DNA from 2 places in the Alkaliphilus crotonatoxidans genome. Region 2 is predicted to be linked to the other one. Evidence: a T-box and tRNA genes for the amino acid it is inferred to sense, from the RefSeq annotation. Region 2 holds a T-box; the other holds one or more tRNA genes.

Region 1 (9,372 bases), 130 kb from region 2:
CTTGGTCAAGCGGTTAAGACACCGCCCTTTCACGGCGGTAACAGGGGTTCGATTCCCCTAGGGGTCACCATCATTTAGATTTGAGAAATGAGAAGTTGGAAGTCAGAAAGAGATTTTATTGGGCGCATAGCTCAGCTGGGAGAGCACCTGCCTTACAAGCAGGGGGTCACAGGTTCGATCCCTGTTGTGCCCACCATATTTGAATTTGTAAACAACATGTATTATGGCCCGGTAGTTCAGTTGGTTAGAATGCCAGCCTGTCACGCTGGAGGTCGAGGGTTCGAGTCCCTTCCGGGTCGCCATATTAATTTAATATGCTGGTGTAGCTCAACTGGTAGAGCAGCTGACTTGTAATCAGCAGGTTGCGGGTTCGAGTCCCATCACCAGCTCCATAAGTGGAGGGATTCCCGAGTGGCCAAAGGGGGCAGACTGTAAATCTGTTGTCGACGACTTCGAAGGTTCGAATCCTTCTCCCTCCACCATTTAAAAATACATGCGGGTGTGGCGGAATTGGCAGACGCACTAGACTTAGGATCTAGCGGGCGACCGTGGGGGTTCAAGTCCCTCCACCCGCACCATAAAAGAAAAATCACTTCGATATATGCGGAAGTGGCTCAGTGGTAGAGCATCGCCTTGCCAAGGCGAGGGTCGCGGGTTCGAGTCCCGTCTTCCGCTCCATTAAATGTGACTCATTAGCTCAGCTGGTAGAGCACCTGACTCTTAATCAGGGTGTCCAGGGTTCGATCCCCTGATGGGTCACCATTTGAAAAGCAATATCAGTAATATCGCGGGGTGGAGCAGTTGGTAGCTCGTCGGGCTCATAACCCGAAGGTCACAGGTTCAAGTCCTGTCCCCGCAACCAAATTTATATAATTAACTTTATCAATCGCTTTCTTTTTATAAAATAAAAGAAGCGATAAAAAAATCTTTAAAATCACTTGACAAGAAACGTCAAAAGTGATATAGTATAAAAGTCGCCACTTGAGGGCGAAGGGGCCTAAGGCCTTGGATTTACAGGTCTTTGAAAACTGAACAGTATAGATATTAAGCCAGCATATAAAAGTCATTTTAAAATGACACCCAGAAATTTTTTTGATTAAGAGTTTGATCCTGGCTCAGGATGAACGCTGGCGGCGTGCCTAACACATGCAAGTCGAGCGGGCTGACGCTCAACACTGAGAATTCAGTATTTTGTCTAAATAGCCAGCGTCAAGGACGGAAGTATGGAGTCCTTCACGCGTTATTTAAGTGACAACACATGTTGTAAAGTGAACTGAATTTTGAGTGTTGAGCGGAAGCTAGCGGCGGACGGGTGAGTAACGCGTGGGCAACCTGCCCTGTACTGAGGGACAACAACGGGAAACCGTTGCTAATACCTCATAATACCTTTTAAAGGCATCTTTTTAAGGTCAAAGATTTATCGGTACAGGATGGGCCCGCGTCTGATTAGCTAGTTGGTGGGGTAATGGCCCACCAAGGCGACGATCAGTAGCCGACCTGAGAGGGTGATCGGCCACACTGGAACTGAGACACGGTCCAGACTCCTACGGGAGGCAGCAGTGGGGAATATTGCACAATGGGCGAAAGCCTGATGCAGCAACGCCGCGTGAGCGATGAAGGCCTTCGGGTCGTAAAGCTCTGTCCTAAGGGAAGAAATTTGACGGTACCTTGGGAGGAAGCCCCGGCTAACTACGTGCCAGCAGCCGCGGTAATACGTAGGGGGCAAGCGTTATCCGGAATCACTGGGCGTAAAGGGTGCGTAGGCGGTCTTACAAGTCAGGGGTGAAAGGCTACGGCTCAACCGTAGTAAGCCTTTGAAACTGTAGGACTTGAGTGCAGGAGAGGAAAGTGGAATTCCTAGTGTAGCGGTGAAATGCGTAGATATTAGGAGGAACACCAGTGGCGAAGGCGACTTTCTGGACTGTAACTGACGCTGAGGCACGAAAGTGTGGGGAGCAAACAGGATTAGATACCCTGGTAGTCCACACCGTAAACGATGAGTGCTAGGTGTTGGGGGTCAAACCTCAGTGCCGCAGCTAACGCATTAAGCACTCCGCCTGGGGAGTACGCTCGCAAGAGTGAAACTCAAAGGAATTGACGGGGACCCGCACAAGCAGCGGAGCATGTGGTTTAATTCGAAGCAACGCGAAGAACCTTACCTGGACTTGACATCCCTCGGACCACTCCTTAATCGGAGTTTTCCCTTCGGGGACTGAGGAGACAGGTGGTGCATGGTTGTCGTCAGCTCGTGTCGTGAGATGTTGGGTTAAGTCCCGCAACGAGCGCAACCCTTGTCTTTAGTTGCCAGCAGTTCGGCTGGGCACTCTAGAGAGACTGCCGGGGATAACTCGGAGGAAGGTGGGGATGACGTCAAATCATCATGCCCCTTATGTTCAGGGCTACACACGTGCTACAATGGCCGATACAAAGGGCAGCGAAGGAGTAATCTGAAGCCAATCCCATAAAGTCGGTCCCAGTTCGGATTGTGGGCTGAAACTCGCCCACATGAAGTTGGAGTTGCTAGTAATCGCGAATCAGAATGTCGCGGTGAATGCGTTCCCGGGTCTTGTACACACCGCCCGTCACACCATGGGAGTCGGAAGCACCCGAAGCCAGCTATCTAACCGTAAGGAGGAAGCTGTCGAAGGTGAAGTCGATGACTGGGGTGAAGTCGTAACAAGGTAGCCGTATCGGAAGGTGCGGCTGGATCACCTCCTTTCTAAGGAGCTTAGGCTTAAGCTATACTGTTTAGTTTTGAAAGACCTTTAAGCAGATGGCCGAAAGTTCAAAATGAACTTTCGTGGCAGTCCCGCTTAGTTAAAAATTCTGGAATTCATAACAATCAGCTTGTTGATCGCAATACAAATGAATCGGAAGAATGTGGTTAACGAGTCCACTAAGAACACCTGGGGGCGTAGCTCAGTTGGGAGAGCACCTGCCTTGCAAGCAGGGGGTCAGGAGTTCGACTCTCGCTCCGTCTCCACCGATTGTTCCTTGAAAACTGCACAATGTTTAAAAGTAAAGCTGAGAATAATACACAGCGTAAGCTGTTGTATGCATCAATTACTCTTTAAGTTAATGTTGATCATTAACTGAACGATTATTAGCATGGTCAAGCTAATAAGGGCAGAGGGTGGATGCCTTGGCACCAGGAGCCGACGAAGGACGTGGTAAGCTGCGATAAGCATCGGGGAGCTGCAAGCAAGCTTTGATCCGGTGATTTCCGAATGGGGAAACCCACTTGAAGTAATGTTCAAGTATCATTTACTGAATCCATAGGTAAATGAAGGTAGACCAGGGGAACTGAAACATCTAAGTACCCTGAGGAAGAGAAAGAAAAATCGATTCCCTTAGTAGCGGCGAGCGAAATGGGATGAGCCCAAACCGATAGGGTTTACTCTATCGGGGTTGCGGACACAGTCTTAAGAAGGCGGCTATTGTAATAGAAGAGGTCTGGAAGGGCCCACCATAGAAGGTAATAGTCCTGTATATGAAACAAGAAGGCCTTTGACTGTGCTCCAGAGTACCACGGGACACGTGAAACCCTGTGGGAAGCTGGGGGGACCACCCCCCAAGGCTAAATACTACCTGGTGACCGATAGCGCATAGTACCGTGAGGGAAAGGTGAAAAGAACCCCGGAAGGGGAGTGAAATAGAACCTGAAACCCTTTGCTTACAAGCTGTGGGAGCACTTTTTATGTGTGACCGCGTACTTTTTGTAGAACGGGCCAACGAGTTATGGTATGAAGCAAGGTTAAGCACTTCAGGTGCGAAGCCGTAGCGAAAGCGAGTCTTAACTGGGCGCTTAGTTTCATGCCATAGACCCGAAACCAGGCGACCTACCCATGGACAGGATGAAGCGGAAGTAAAATTTCGTGGAGGTCCGAACCGATTGACGTTGAAAAGTCACCGGATGAGCTGTGGGTAGCGGTGAAATTCCAATCGAGCTTGGAGATAGCTGGTTCTCGCCGAAATAGCTTTAGGGCTAGCCTCAGGTTTAGAGATGCGGAGGTAGAGCACTGAATGGTCTAGGGGCCTTCACCGGTTACCAAAACCTATCAAACTCCGAATGCCGTTATCTTTTACCTGGGAGTCAGACTGCGAGTGATAAGATCCGTAGTCAAGAGGGAAACAGCCCAGACCATCAGCTAAGGTCCCTAAGTATACGTTAAGTGGAAAAGGATGTGGAGTTGCACAGACAACCAGGATGTTGGCTTAGAAGCAGCCACTCATTTAAAGAGTGCGTAATAGCTCACTGGTCGAGTGATTCTGCGCCGAAAATGTCCGGGGCTCAAACGTATCACCGAAGCTATGGATGCTGACGTAATCATTAGTACTTTTATGATCCAATGCTGACGCATGAGGACATTTAGCGAAAACAAACTTAGCCATCCGCTAGGATTAAATCAATGTTTTCGCCAAATACCTTAAGCTCAAAGCTATTTATGAAAGTAGTAATGATTACGTCAGCGTGGTAGGCGAGCATTCTGTAAGGGTTGAAGCTGTACCGGAAGGAGCAGTGGACTTTACAGAAGAGAGAATGTTGGCATGAGTAACGAGAGGCAGGTGAGAATCCTGCCCGTCGAAAACCTAAGGTTTCCTGAGGAAGGTTCGTCCGCTCAGGGTTAGTCGGGACCTAAGCCGAGGCCGAAGGGCGTAGGCGATGGACAACAGGTTGAGATTCCTGTACCACCTGTAATCGCTTGAGAGATGGGGTGACACAGTAGGATAGGTCATGCGCACCGTTGGTTGTGTGCGTCTAAGCTGGTAGGGAGTTAGGATAGGCAAATCCGTCTTAACATATCCTGAGAAGTGATGGGGAGCGAAATTTAAGTAGCGAACTGATTGATTCCACACTGTCAAGAAAAGCCTCTATCGAGATTATTAGGTGCCCGTACCGCAAACCGACACAGGTAGGTGAGGAGAGAATCCTAAGACGAACGGGAGAACTATTGTTAAGGAACTCGGCAAAATGACCCCGTAACTTCGGGAGAAGGGGTGCCGGAATAGGTGAAGGATTTACTCCGTAAGCCTGATCCGGCCGCAGAGAATAGGCCCAAGCGACTGTTTAGCAAAAACATAGGTCTCTGCTAAGTCGAAAGACGACGTATAGGGGCTGACGCCTGCCCGGTGCTGGAAGGTTAAGGGGAAGTGTTAGGGCAACCAAAGCACAGAACTTAAGCCCCAGTAAACGGCGGCCGTAACTATAACGGTCCTAAGGTAGCGAAATTCCTTGTCGGGTAAGTTCCGACCCGCACGAAAGGCGTAACGATTTGGGCACTGTCTCAACAATAGACCCGGTGAAATTGTAATACCAGTGAAGATGCTGGTTACCCGCGACAGGACGGAAAGACCCCGTGGAGCTTTACTGTAGCTTGACATTGGATTTTGGTACTACATGTACAGGATAGGTGGGAGACTTAGAAGCCAGAACGCCAGTTTTGGTGGAGTCATCCTTGGGATACCACTCTTGTAGTACTGAAGTTCTAACCATAGACCGTGAATCCGGTCTTGGGACACTGTCAGGTGGGCAGTTTGACTGGGGCGGTCGCCTCCTAAAAAGTAACGGAGGCGCCCAAAGGTTCCCTCAGCACGGTCGGAAATCGTGCGTAGAGTGCAAAGGCATAAGGGAGCTTGATTGCGAGACATACAGGTCGAGCAAGGACGAAAGTCGGGCTTAGTGATCCGGTGGTTCCGAGTGGAAGGGCCATCGCTCAACGGATAAAAGCTACCCCGGGGATAACAGGCTTATCTCCCCCAAGAGTCCACATCGACGGGGAGGTTTGGCACCTCGATGTCGGCTCATCACATCCTGGGGCTGTATTAGGTCCCAAGGGTTGGGCTGTTCGCCCATTAAAGTGGTACGCGAGCTGGGTTCAGAACGTCGTGAGACAGTTCGGTCCCTATCCGTCGCGGGCGTAGGAAATTTGAGAGGAGCTGTCCTTAGTACGAGAGGACCGGGATGGACATACCTCTGGTGTACCAGTTGTTCTGCCAAGGGCATCGCTGGGTAGCTATGTATGGCAGGGATAAGTGCTGAAGGCATCTAAGCACGAAGCCCCCCTCAAGATAAGATTTCCCATCCGAAAGGAGTAAGACCCCAGACAGACTATCTGGTTGATAGGTCGGAGGTGTAAGTGCAGTAATGTACTGAGCTGACCGATACTAATAGGTCGAGGGCTTGACCAAAAAAATATATTCAGCTTACTTGACATTGTGTGGTTTTGAGGGAATATAAGCAGATGGCCGAAATTTATAATTTCGTGGCAGTCGCTTAGTTAAAAATTAAGTTGCTCATATCCTTAGGTTTATGATATACTAGATGAGCTAATTAATTTTTAACCTCAAAAATTTAATTAAAAAAATGCCGTGACAATAGCGAAGGGGTCACACCTGTTCCCATCCCGAACACAGTAGTTAAGCCCTTCTGCGCTGATGGTACTTGGAGGGCAGCCTCCTGGGAGAGTAGGACGTTGCGGCATGAATGTTCCAGAGTAGCTCAATGGTGGAGCACCCGGCTGTTAACCGGTAGGTTGGAGGTTCGAGTCCTCTCTCTGGAGCCAAACGTGCCGAAGTGGCGGAACTGGCAGACGCACAGGACTTAAAATCCTGCGGTCCCTCAAGACCGTACCGGTTCGATTCCGGTCTTCGGCACCATATTTCAGTGACTTAAAAAATGGCGGCATAGCTCAGCTGGCTAGAGCGTTCGGTTCATACCCGAAAGGTCACAGGTTCGATTCCTGTTGCCGCTACCAATTTTGTTGTGGGCGCATAGCTCAGCTGGGAGAGCACCTGCCTTACAAGCAGGGGGTCACAGGTTCGATCCCTGTTGTGCCCACCATTTAAGTTCCACTTAGGTTATTGGTAAAAAGTAGATTTGACATTTAATAAAAATAATGATAAGATATATCTTGCGGCCTTATTTTAAACATGCGGGTGTAGTTCAGTGGTAGAACTTCAGCCTTCCAAGCTGACCGCGAGGGTTCGATTCCCTTCACCCGCTCCACTAAAAAATGTGCCCATAGCTCAGCAGGATAGAGCAACGGCCTTCTAAGCCGTGTGTCCGGGGTTCGAATCCCTGTGGGCACGCCATAAATATGTTGTTGGGATATAGCCAAGTCGGTAAGGCAACGGACTTTGACTCCGTCATTCGCAGGTTCGAGTCCTGCTATCCCAGCCATTCTGATCCATTAGCTCAGTCGGTAGAGCACCTGACTTTTAATCAGGGTGTCCCGCGTTCGAGTCGCGGATGGATCACCAATAAATTTTGGAGAGGTGTCCGAGTGGTTTAAGGAGCTGGTCTTGAAAACCAGTGACTCCGCAAGGGGCCGTGGGTTCGAATCCCACCCTCTCCGCCAGCATTAAATTTAAATTGGAGAAGTACTCAAGTAGGCTGAAGAGGACGGTTTGCTAAACCGTTAGGTCGTGTAAGCGGCGCGCGGGTTCGAATCCCGCCTTCTCCGCCAGTTTAACCGGGTGTAGCGCAGTTTGGTAGCGCACATGGTTTGGGACCATGGGGTCGGGAGTTCGAATCTCTCCACCCGGACCATATAGATTAGGGCCTTTAGCTCAGTTGGTTAGAGCATCCGGCTCATAACCGGCAGGTCCGGGGTTCGAGTCCCTGAAGGCCCACCATCTAATCTATTGTTTATTTAATTATTAATGAAGAAACTCTAAAGTAGGGGTGTAGTTCAGTTGGTAGAACAGTGGTCTCCAAAACCACGTGTCGTGGGTTCGAGTCCTGCCACCCCTGCCATTTAACCGGGTGTAGCGCAGTTTGGTAGCGCACATGGTTTGGGACCATGGGGTCGGGAGTTCGAATCTCTCCACCCGGACCATAGCAAGGATGTGGGCTTATAGCTCAGCAGGTTAGAGCGCACGCCTGATAAGCGTGAGGTCGGTAGTTCGAGTCTACTTAAGCCCACCATTTCTACAAGCCCAGATAGCTCAGTCGGTAGAGCAGAGGACTGAAAATCCTCGTGTCGGTGGTTCGATTCCGCCTCTGGGCACCAATGATATTTATCGCGGGGTGGAGCAGTTGGCAGCTCGTCGGGCTCATAACCCGGAGGTCGCAGGTTCAAGTCCTGCCCCCGCAACCACAAGGCCCCTTGGTCAAGCGGTTAAGACACCGCCCTTTCACGGCGGTAACAGGGGTTCGATTCCCCTAGGGGTCACCATTTTAAGAAATCAGAGGTCAAGTCACTTTTGACCTCTAGGATATGGGCGCATAGCTCAGCTGGGAGAGCACCTGCCTTACAAGCAGGGGGTCACAGGTTCGATCCCTGTTGTGCCCACCAAAGACAAAATTAGAAGTTAAGAATTTTTTTCTGGCTTCTAATCTTTCTATCTTAATTACTAAATATAGTGGCCCGGTAGTTCAGTTGGTTAGAATGCCAGCCTGTCACGCTGGAGGTCGAGGGTTCGAGTCCCTTCCGGGTCGCCATTAATGCGGGTGTAGTTCAGTGGTAGAACTTCAGCCTTCCAAGCTGACCGCGAGGGTTCGATTCCCTTCACCCGCTCCAATAATTTTTTTAAAAAGGCACTTGACATTGATAATAGAAGGTGCTAATATGAGTAATGTCGTAACGAGCTTTTCATAATCACAGGTCTTTGAAAACTGAACAGTATAGATATTAAGCCAGCATATAAAAGTCATTTTAAAATGACACCCAGAAATTTTTTTGATTAAGAGTTTGATCCTGGCTCAGGATGAACGCTGGCGGCGTGCCTAACACATGCAAGTCGAGCGGGCTGACGCTCAACACTGAGAATTCAGTATTTTGTCTAAATAGCCAGCGTCAAGGACGGAAGTATGGAGTCCTTCACGCGTTATTTAAGTGACAACACATGTTGTAAAGTGAACTGAATTTTGAGTGTTGAGCGGAAGCTAGCGGCGGACGGGTGAGTAACGCGTGGGCAACCTGCCCTGTACTGAGGGACAACAACGGGAAACCGTTGCTAATACCTCATAATACCTTTTAAAGGCATCTTTTTAAGGTCAAAGATTTATCGGTACAGGATGGGCCCGCGTCTGATTAGCTAGTTGGTGGGGTAATGGCCCACCAAGGCGACGATCAGTAGCCGACCTGAGAGGGTGATCGGCCACACTGGAACTGAGACACGGTCCAGACTCCTACGGGAGGCAGCAGTGGGGAATATTGCACAATGGGCGAAAGCCTGATGCAGCAACGCCGCGTGAGCGATGAAGGCCTTCGGGTCGTAAAGCTCTGTCCTAAGGGAAGAAATTTGACGGTACCTTGGGAGGAAGCCCCGGCTAACTACGTGCCAGCAGCCGCGGTAATACGTAGGGGGCAAGCGTTATCCGGAATCACTGGGCGTAAAGGGTGCGTAGGCGGTCTTACAAGTCAGGGG
Region 2 (9,372 bases):
GCAAATCTAACCCTTACGGACATATGAATCCTCCTATAGCTTCCCTTAATTTTTTATTCTTTAATTATAACTGATTCTACGGGCCCTAGCAAGCCGGATTATGTCCTTTGAGTTTACGGAAGCTTGTCTATTTTCCTGTAAGCATCCCAATAAGGGAGTTAAAAAAATCCTTAATCAGATCAATAATTCGTTGAAGCAGGCCCCTGACTTCTTCATTTTGCCGAGCTATTTCCCCCAGCTGTTCAGTAATCCCCCGTAGCTGCTGTCTAATCTCATCGGTGTCAAGGTTTAAACGGGAAATTCCCTCCATTAAACGGGTTATGTCTTCAATTTGCCGTTCATTTAAATTGATGTTCAAATTTCCTGAAATCTCAATAATAATTCGCCTAATTTCCTCAGGACTCTTAATATTTTTTTCAACAATTTCCTGTTTAATGGTTTGAATTAGTTCGGTGGCCCTTTCCTGCCCCACCGACTGACCTAATTCACCGGTCTTTACAATCTCCTCATTGGCAATTTCTTTTTGTTCCTGACTGATGTTTTGGCCCTTAAGGGCTTCAAAGGCCTTTATGATTCCGGTCAAGGCCGCGGTGCCTGAAACATTAACGGGGGCTGCCGCAATAATTTTAGCATCTTTAACCCCGGCGGTCACCAGGGCATTTTGAAACATGCCGGCCGTTACCCAGGTTAAATTATAGGTTTGAACCTGTATTCCCGCCCCAGGGTTAAGGGCCTCAACATAGGCTGATGAGATGGCTCTGGAGCCGATTTGCTCCTCTGAAGCAATCCCCTGTAGATAGGTTCGTTCCTCTTCATTGGTCACCACCAGTATTTTGACTTCCTCTTCTTCTACCCCAAAGAGGTCCAGCATTTGCTGTCGCTGCTGCTGGTTTAGATCATTCCCCAGGGTTACCACCCTTTCTTCAGCACCCCAGCCCTGTATACTGCTAATTAGAAAGAAAATAAGGACCATGGGCCAGACCAGCCCTTTTCGTAACTTTTTCATATTTTAACCTCCCAGGTTTTTTCTTATTTTTCCACTCCACTGGGGGATTATACAAGAAAAGCTCCTTGAGAATTCAAGGAGCTAATTAAATATACAGCTATTAATTAATAGGCTTTGGCATAGTAGGCCATTTTGGTGGCCTTCTTACCGCAGAAGGGGCAAACTTCACCTAAATCCTCCTGCTCAAAGGGAATACACCGAATGGTTACACTGATTTCAGCTTTAATTTTGTCTTCACAATCTCGGTCACCGCACCACATGGCCTTAACAAAGCCTGGTCTTTTTTCCATGACCTCTTTTAATTCCTCCATGGTTTTCACATAGTAGGTTTTTTCATCCCGCATTTTTTTAGCCTTTAACAGCAGGTTATTTTGAATATCCTCCAGCCATTTAGAAGCCGTCGCCTGGATATTATCCATTGATACAGCTTCCTTTTCCAGGGTGTCTCGCCTGAAGAACATCACTTGATTTTTTTCGATATCCTTGGGTCCAATTTCAATTCGCAAGGGAACCCCCTTCATTTCCCATTCATTAAATTTCCAGCCTGGCGAATAATTTTCCCGGTCATCTACCTCTACCTTAAATTCTGCCTTTAGCTGGTTAAACAGCTCATCGACCTTTTCCATTACACCGCCCTTATGGCTGGCAATGGGTACAATCACCACTTGAATTGGCGCTACCCTTGGAGGCAATACCAGCCCCCGGTTATCGCCATGGGTCATGATAATTCCGCCAATTAAACGGGTAGAAACCCCCCAGGAGGTATGATAGGGATGCTTTAGCTCTCCATCCCGGTCGGAATAGCTGATATCAAAGGCGCTGGTAAAATGCTGTCCTAAATTGTGGGAGGTTCCTGCCTGAAGAGCCTTGCCATCATGCATCAGGGCTTCCATGGTATAGGTGGCATGGGCCCCGGCAAACTTTTCCTTTTCAGTTTTTTGACCAACTACAACTGGCATGGCTAAGACCTCTTCTGCCATTTCCCGATAAATATTCAGCATTTGCAGGGTTTCTTCCTGGGCTTCTTCATCGGTTTCATGGAGCGTGTGACCCTCCTGCCATAAAAATTCAGATGTTCTTAGAAAAGGCCGTGTACTTTTTTCCCAACGAACCACGCTACACCATTGGTTGTAAAGGAAGGGCAAATCCCGATAGGATTTTAGCCATTTACTATACATTTCACAGATGATGGTTTCGGAAGTGGGCCTAACACAAAGACGCTCGGCCAGCTCCTCCTGGCCACCATGGGTTACCCAGGCCACCTCAGGGGCAAAGCCCTCAACATGTTCTGCTTCCTTTTTCAACAGACTTTCCGGAATCAACAGAGGAAAATAGCAGTTTTTATGACCTGTTTCCTTAAAGCGTTTGTCCAGGTAGGACTGTATATTTTCCCAAATTGCGTAACCATAGGGCTTAATTACCATGAAGCCCCTTACCGGTGAATAGTCCACCATATCGGTTTTTAAAATGACATCAGTATACCATTGGGCAAAGTCTGTTTCCATGGGGGTTATTTCACTGACAAATTGCTTTTCCTTCTTACTCATCTTTAAACTCCCTTCACCTTCTATTTTTAAGTACATAAAAAGCTCCCATCTCTGTTTAATAGAGACGAGAGCTATATTTCCCGCGGTACCACTCTAATTAATCCATTGTATCTTAACGGATTCCCTTAAGGGTTTAACGGCCCCCACCGGCTAACTTACTTTTGTTTCGGTCAGCAACTCAAGGACGGGTTCTAAAATCTAGCCTAAAAACCTTTCAGCCATGGGTTTTCTCTCTACAAAGCATTGATTTTATACTATTTCCTCTCAACGTTTTGATATTCTTTTTTTATAGCATACCCAAAAGCTCTTCATCTGTCAATAGCTCTTGCTAACAATATGCCCTGAATGAAAGAGATTAATTCTATCAATTCCCTACCAGGCTGGCAATGGCCTGAGCTGCAATTCCCTTTCCCTTTCCAGTAAAAGCCATCCCCTCTGTGGTGGTGGCTTTGATATTGATTCTATCTACGTCGATCTTTAACGCCTGGGCCACATTTTCTCTCATGTCCTGTATATAGGGGGCCATTTTGGGTCTTTCGGCAATGATGGTGGCATCCACATTATTTACTTGATAGCCCTTTGTTTCCAAAAGCTGCTTTACTTTTTTTAAAAGCTCCAGGCTGTCGGAATCCTTATAGCGCACATCGGTATCGGGAAAATGTCTTCCTATGTCACCAAGGGCCGCCGCCCCCAGAAGGGCATCTTTAATAGCATGGAGCAGTACATCTGCATCGGAATGACCCAATAATCCTTTATCATAGGGGATATCAACCCCCCCTAAGATTAATTTTCTGCCCACCACTAAACGGTGAACATCATAGCCTAATCCAACTCTTATATTCATAAGGATTCTCCCTTCTTGATTATTTCCTCTGCCAGCAGCAAATCCTCCGGAGTAGTAATTTTTAGGTTGCTATAGCTGCCCATTACCACCTTTACAGGATGCCCCAGGGCTTCTACCAGCATGGCATCATCGGTTATTCCCGGCAGCTGCCCCTGACAATGGGCATCTTTTAATAAGCTATACCTAAAGGCCTGAGGCGTTTGTACTGCCCAAAGGCTTTCCCTGAAGGGGGTACTGACAACCAACTGCTTTTCATCTACTACTTTAATTGTATCCTTTACCGGCACAGCTAAAATGGCGGCCCCTACCTCCTTAGCCTCCCTTAGAACCTCTTGAAGCATTGCTTCTGTTAGGAAAGGCCTGGCTCCATCGTGGACCACCACCAGCTCAGGGAAGCTTTCAGCAGCCAACAGTCCTTTATATACTGATTCCCTGCGTTCTTTCCCGCCTTCTACAATCCTTGACACCTTTTTAAATCGATACCCTTCAACAATATGTATTTGGCAATAGGGTATCTCATCCTTCCCCACCACCAAAATGATTTCCTCCACCAGCGGGCTGCGTTCAAATACAGACAGCGTATGGGCCAATAACGGCTTACCCAATAACTGAATATACTGCTTGTTAATATTGGCCCCCATTCGTGTTCCCTTTCCTGCCGCTACAATAATGGCCGTGGTTTTTATTTTTCCCATCACTGCTCCCCCCCAGTGTGCTAATCCATCCTATAGAAAATATACCGTCTTAATTAAACTCGTCTTGTATTTGCTTTTTAGTTTATAGTAAACGATACTGATGCCAACGTCAATTAATTTACAGCTATTATTTTTTTAATAACAAAAACCCTCCCTGTACAAGTACAAAGAGGGTTTTGGATTATGCCGATTTATCAACCATCGATTTAGGCTTTGCAAAAATCATTCTTCCTGCGGCCGTTTGAAGTACACTTGTTACCAGTACATCAATATTCTTACCAATAAATTTCTTTCCGCAGTCAACAACAATCATCGTGCCATCATCTAAGTAAGCTAAGCCCTGCCCTGACTCCTTACCATCTTTAATTACTTGAACAAGCATTTCCTCACCAGGCAGAACCACTGGCTTCACCGCATTGGCCAGTTCATTAATGTTTAACACCGGAACCCCTTGGAATTCGGCCACTTTATTTAGGTTATAGTCATTTGTTAATACCTTGCCATCAATCAGTTGAGCCAGCTTTAACAGCTTGGTATCGACCTCTGAAATATCTTCAAAATCCTGACCACTGATTTTAACTTCAATATCAAGCTCTTTTTGAATCCTATTAAGAATGTCAAGACCCCTTCGTCCTCGGTTTCTTTTTAAAGAGTCTGAGGAATCGGCGATATGTCGAAGCTCCTCCAATACAAATTCGGGAATGATCAATGGCCCTTCCACAAAACCAGTCTTACAAATATCAGCAATACGACCATCAATTATCACACTGGTATCTAATATTTTAGGGGATACCTTTTGGTCTTTTTTGCTTTTATCTTTACTAACACCTTTTTTGAATAATGACTGTAGATTAGTTATTTCATCCATTTTCTTGGTTGCAATGCTAATTCCCAAGTAGGACATAAAAATATATAGGATGGCTGATAATACAGGCCCTACAAAGGGGATTGGTATGACGACAAATATTCTGCTGACCAAATAGGCAATGATCAAGCCGGTAATCAGCCCTACCGACCCTAATATCATGGTGACCAAGGGGACCTTTGATAATTCTTTTTCAATCCAACCGGCCAAGCCTTGACCCTTTTTAATAATCCAGGGAGCGGTGATAAATAATATTCCTCCACCAATTAAACATGATACTATGATTCCAGTAATATAAGTTGCTAAATTATTCTGCAGCGTTTCTAAATTTAGAAGATTTATTATAAATGCGAATACTGTAAAACCTAATAAGCTCCCTAACACCGTTAATACACTTCTAATGATTTTATTAATCATTAAACCACCTCCTATCCTTCATTATTCCCCTTTTACAAATTTTAAAATCACATCTATGATTTTTTTTATCATTTTTCCCATTATAACAGCAAAACCTTAAGAAAACCTTAAGAAGAGCTTAATATTTAGTTATTTCTACTCCTTTATGGCTTCATCTACCAGGGTGATAACTTGATCCTCGGGTAATTCTGCTGCCAAGATGATTTCACTGATTAAGATTTGCCGGGCGTTATTTAATATTTTTCTCTCCCCGGTTGACAAGCTTTTTTCACGATCCCGAAGCACTAGATTTCTTACGACCTCTGCAACCTCGAAAATATCACCTGTTTTAATACGGTCAATATTGGCTCGATAGCGCCTGTTCCAATTTTGAGGCATTTTAGTTTCGTTAGCTTCTAAAACAGCCATTACACTTTCTACCTCATCCTTTTTAATTACCTGGCGAATACCAATTCCTTCAATATTATCCATTGGAATCATTACCTGCATATCATCTAAGGGAATCCTCATAATGTAGTACTTCCTCCGGGTTCCTAATATTTCTCTTTCTTCAATGGCTTCTATAATACCAGCCCCATGCATTGGATAAACAATTTTGTCCCCTATACTAAACATCCGTTACCCCCCTAATCAAGCCTATATTAAACTAAATATAGTATACAACAGAACCAATTTGATGTCAAATAAATTTCAATTTTATCACATCACTATATACTTGTCAATTGTTTTTATGACATAATTCTTCAAATATTTTACCCTGTCCCCTTTTCCCTTACCTAAAATTAATACTGTCCCTTGATTTTGCGCCCTTTAGATTTTCAGCCAATGGGTTACATAAAAAACCCTTTCAGTAATTGACAAAGGAAAGATAATCGCCTTATAATATTAGTAAAGCTAAGTATAACATTTTTTAACATCACCCTGTTTTATTTCATCGAAAAGATTATGTGGCATCTGCCACCAAAGTAATAACATTACATAAAGAGGAAAATAAACCCAAGGAGCTGACGCGATGAAAGACTTTACAATAAACAATTTTCAAGCAATCGTTAATGATGTTTTAATTCGTCATCGAAGTACCTTAGACATCTTAACCAAGTTACAAGAGTGTACCGCAAAAGTAAATCGGGCCGTTGCCAAATCGGCCACCTATTGTGGCTGCATTAAGCTTAATTGTGAGAAACAGGATGTACCTGAGGATGTTTCCTATTCAGAGATGAAGGATTATATGAGCGACCATATTGAAGGGGAGCTATGTGATATTTGTAAGGAAAAAATTGAGAAGGAATTATCTGCTAACCTCTTTTATTTGGCAGCCCTTTGCAATGTTTTTTCTATTGATATCGAGGATATGCTGAAAAATCACTATGAGCAGTTAAAAACCCTGGGTCACTACGGTTTACTATAAAAAAAGACCTCAAACGATTACGTTTAAGGCCGTACTATCTAATGATTCACCTTACTTTTCAGCTGCTTAACCTAAAGCAGCGAAATTCAGGTAAAAATGAGATGAAATATGCATTTGTATTGAGGTTGCCTTGAAGCTGGGATGAATTAATCCCAGTTTTTTACATTTAAATATGTCTTCCCAGCATAACCTGTTCTCTTAATCTGGTCAAGCCCTCTTTGATGGCCCGGGCCCTAATTTCCCCGATACCATCTACATCATCCAGCTGATCGGTTGAGGCTTTAATAATATTCTGCAATTCACCAAATTGCTTAACAAGGTTTTCAATGACTGGTGCCGGCAGCCTGGGAATTTTATTTAAAATACGATAGCCCCTTGGAGTAGCAGGTGTATCAAGGGTAGCCGCATTACTTTCATATCCCAGTATTTTAGCAATATTATTTAGGTCTAAAAGCTCCTCAGAGGAAAGGGCCTTGATGTTTTTGGTTACTGCTTGATGGGAGCCTTCATTATTCAAGTTATAATCATTAATAACATGCTTTCCATCAATAGCCACATTGGCCACCAATTCTTCCTGCTGCATACTAATTAGCCGACCTTCATTTCCAAGCTCACAGATAAACTTTTCAATTTCTGTTACAATTCTCATAACCATTTCAGTACGCTGCAGCACCACAGCCACATCGTAAACTGTTACCAAGTCTTCGTATTCCAATGCAGTTAAGTGATTCATTGCCATGTCTAAAACAACCTTATATTTTTCAAGGGTTTGAATGGCTTGATTGGCCTTTGTTAAGATTCTGCCGGTATCTTGAACAATATATTTCGTATATCCCTGGTAAAGAGATATGATATTTCTTCGCTGGGAAATTGAGATCACGACTTCGCCTGTCTCCTTGGCGACCCGTTCTGCAATACGATGTCGTATTCCTGTTTCAGATGAATGAATATCAGGGTTTGGTATTAATTGGGTATTAGCATAGAGTATTTTCTTTACATCATGACTTAAAATAATTGCACCATCCATTTTTGCCAGTTCATAAACATAGGCAGGGGAAAAGTCTACATTGATGGCAAAGCCTCCGTCTACAATATCCATGACAGCCTCACTATCGCCCACCACAATCAGGGCTCCCATCTTTCCCTTCAAAATATTTTCCAGCCCCTCCCTGAGGGGTGTACCTGGGGAAAGCATTTTTATTGTATCTAATAATTGCTTTTGTTTTAATTCTTCTTCCTTCAATTGTTCTGTCCTCCTTTCTCAAAACTAGGCCTATCCCCTATAGCTGTAGTTTTTCCTAAATAGGCTAAGCTTAACCTGCTTTGGGAAGGCTATATTGATTTTTTTTATTTTATTCTTTTATTAGCCGGATGGCTTCTAAAATATTACTGACCGTCTTTAATTCTATGCTGTTAAGACTTAATTTTTGACTATTTTTACTGGGCAGTATGCAAACCTCAAAGCCCATTTTTTCTGCTTCCCTGGCCATTTTTTCCAGGTTAGCCACGGGTCTGATGTCGGCGGTCAAGCTAATTTCTCCCACCACCAGTAGCCTACGGGATGGAATGACAATATTTTTCAAACTGGATACGATGGCCAGGGCTACCCCTAAGTCGGCACTGGTACCCTCAAGCTTGATTCCACCTACAACATTAATATATACATCATAGTTTACCAGAGGCAAACCCATTTTCTTCTCTAAAACTGCAATAATTAAATTTAATCGATTTAAGTCTATTCCTACAGCAGTTCTCCTGGGAAAGCCCGTATTGGTTGGCGTGACCAGGGCTTGTATTTCAACCAGCAGGGGCCTTGTCCCTTCTACGGTTGCCACAACAACCGCCCCCTCTGCTGCCTCGGTTAAGGATTCCAACAGCATGGCTGACGGATTTCCCACCTCCACCAACCCCTCTTCACGCATTTCAAAAACACCGATTTCACTGGTGGTTCCAAAACGATTCTTTAATGCCCTCAATATTCTGAATTCTTGGGTTCTTTCTCCTTCAAAATGTAAAACCGTATCGACCATATGCTCCAATACCCTGGGCCCCGCCAATTCTCCCTGCTTGGTCACATGGGCCACGATAAACATCGGGATATGGGCACTTTTTCCAATTCTCATGAGATTATTGACGCTTTCCTTTACCTGGGACACACTGCCAGGTGCAGAGGATAAGTCCTCTTTATAAAGGGTCTGAACTGAATCGACAATGATGAAAATCGGCTTGATCTCTTCAATATATCGTTCAATAATATCAACATTAGTTTCCGAAACAATGTAGAGGCTTTCTGCCATGGCTTCCAATCTTTCAGCCCGCATTTTAATCTGCTCCTCTGATTCCTCACCGGAAACGTACAACACCCTACCATATTTTTCGGCAATTTTACTGCCGGCCTGAAGAATCAGAGTTGATTTCCCAATCCCCGGTTCTCCGGAAATTAAAGTTAGGGAGCCCTTTACAAGGCCGCCCCCCAGAACTCGATTAAGCTCATCATTGGCTGTGTCGTAACGTTCATGAACACCAGATTTGATTGAGCGAATAGGCTGAGGGCGTGATTGTCCCTGAATTGTTGGGGAGCGCCGCATTT

Evidence for each region. The T-box of region 2 lies ahead of proS (proline--tRNA ligase). A T-box ahead of a tRNA ligase gene usually reads a tRNA of that ligase, here a tRNA-Pro.
Region 1: it has a tRNA-Pro gene. The T-box ahead of proS (proline--tRNA ligase) is inferred to sense a tRNA for this amino acid. The anticodon was not compared.

Annotation. Positions count from the first base shown of each region.
Region 1 is NZ_BAAHXS010000004.1:223,861-233,232, reverse strand. Features, by position in the region: tRNA gene ACYQ1I_RS03655 (tRNA-Glu) at 1-70, shown strand, start outside; tRNA gene ACYQ1I_RS03650 (tRNA-Val) at 121-196, shown strand; tRNA gene ACYQ1I_RS03645 (tRNA-Asp) at 226-302, shown strand; tRNA gene ACYQ1I_RS03640 (tRNA-Thr) at 317-392, shown strand; tRNA gene ACYQ1I_RS03635 (tRNA-Tyr) at 398-482, shown strand; tRNA gene ACYQ1I_RS03630 (tRNA-Leu) at 496-578, shown strand; tRNA gene ACYQ1I_RS03625 (tRNA-Gly) at 604-678, shown strand; tRNA gene ACYQ1I_RS03620 (tRNA-Lys) at 687-762, shown strand; tRNA gene ACYQ1I_RS03615 (tRNA-Met) at 787-862, shown strand; rRNA gene ACYQ1I_RS03610 (16S ribosomal RNA) at 1,093-2,719, shown strand; tRNA gene ACYQ1I_RS03605 (tRNA-Ala) at 2,909-2,983, shown strand; rRNA gene ACYQ1I_RS03600 (23S ribosomal RNA) at 3,111-6,189, shown strand; rRNA gene rrf (5S ribosomal RNA) at 6,366-6,482, shown strand; tRNA gene ACYQ1I_RS03590 (tRNA-Asn) at 6,489-6,563, shown strand; tRNA gene ACYQ1I_RS03585 (tRNA-Leu) at 6,569-6,657, shown strand; tRNA gene ACYQ1I_RS03580 (tRNA-Met) at 6,679-6,755, shown strand; tRNA gene ACYQ1I_RS03575 (tRNA-Val) at 6,766-6,841, shown strand; tRNA gene ACYQ1I_RS03570 (tRNA-Gly) at 6,933-7,006, shown strand; tRNA gene ACYQ1I_RS03565 (tRNA-Arg) at 7,016-7,092, shown strand; tRNA gene ACYQ1I_RS03560 (tRNA-Gln) at 7,105-7,180, shown strand; tRNA gene ACYQ1I_RS03555 (tRNA-Lys) at 7,185-7,260, shown strand; tRNA gene ACYQ1I_RS03550 (tRNA-Ser) at 7,270-7,358, shown strand; tRNA gene ACYQ1I_RS03545 (tRNA-Ser) at 7,375-7,466, shown strand; tRNA gene ACYQ1I_RS03540 (tRNA-Pro) at 7,473-7,549, shown strand; tRNA gene ACYQ1I_RS03535 (tRNA-Ile) at 7,559-7,635, shown strand; tRNA gene ACYQ1I_RS03530 (tRNA-Trp) at 7,681-7,756, shown strand; tRNA gene ACYQ1I_RS03525 (tRNA-Pro) at 7,762-7,838, shown strand; tRNA gene ACYQ1I_RS03520 (tRNA-Ile) at 7,851-7,927, shown strand; tRNA gene ACYQ1I_RS03515 (tRNA-Phe) at 7,937-8,012, shown strand; tRNA gene ACYQ1I_RS03510 (tRNA-Met) at 8,024-8,099, shown strand; tRNA gene ACYQ1I_RS03505 (tRNA-Glu) at 8,103-8,177, shown strand; tRNA gene ACYQ1I_RS03500 (tRNA-Val) at 8,222-8,297, shown strand; tRNA gene ACYQ1I_RS03495 (tRNA-Asp) at 8,367-8,443, shown strand; tRNA gene ACYQ1I_RS03490 (tRNA-Gly) at 8,449-8,522, shown strand; rRNA gene ACYQ1I_RS03485 (16S ribosomal RNA) at 8,682-9,372, shown strand, end outside.
Region 2 is NZ_BAAHXS010000004.1:358,191-367,562, forward strand. Features, by position in the region: gene gltX (glutamate--tRNA ligase) at 1-23, opposite strand, end outside; gene ACYQ1I_RS04340 (DUF1002 domain-containing protein) at 128-1,006, opposite strand; gene proS (proline--tRNA ligase) at 1,111-2,553, opposite strand; T-box leader at 2,611-2,830, opposite strand; gene ispF (2-C-methyl-D-erythritol 2,4-cyclodiphosphate synthase) at 2,918-3,391, opposite strand; gene ispD (2-C-methyl-D-erythritol 4-phosphate cytidylyltransferase) at 3,394-4,092, opposite strand; gene ACYQ1I_RS04360 (PIN/TRAM domain-containing protein) at 4,274-5,374, opposite strand; gene ACYQ1I_RS04365 (CarD family transcriptional regulator) at 5,510-5,989, opposite strand; gene ACYQ1I_RS04370 (nucleoside triphosphate pyrophosphohydrolase family protein) at 6,387-6,782, shown strand; gene disA (DNA integrity scanning diadenylate cyclase DisA) at 6,949-8,025, opposite strand; gene radA (DNA repair protein RadA) at 8,135-9,372, opposite strand, start outside.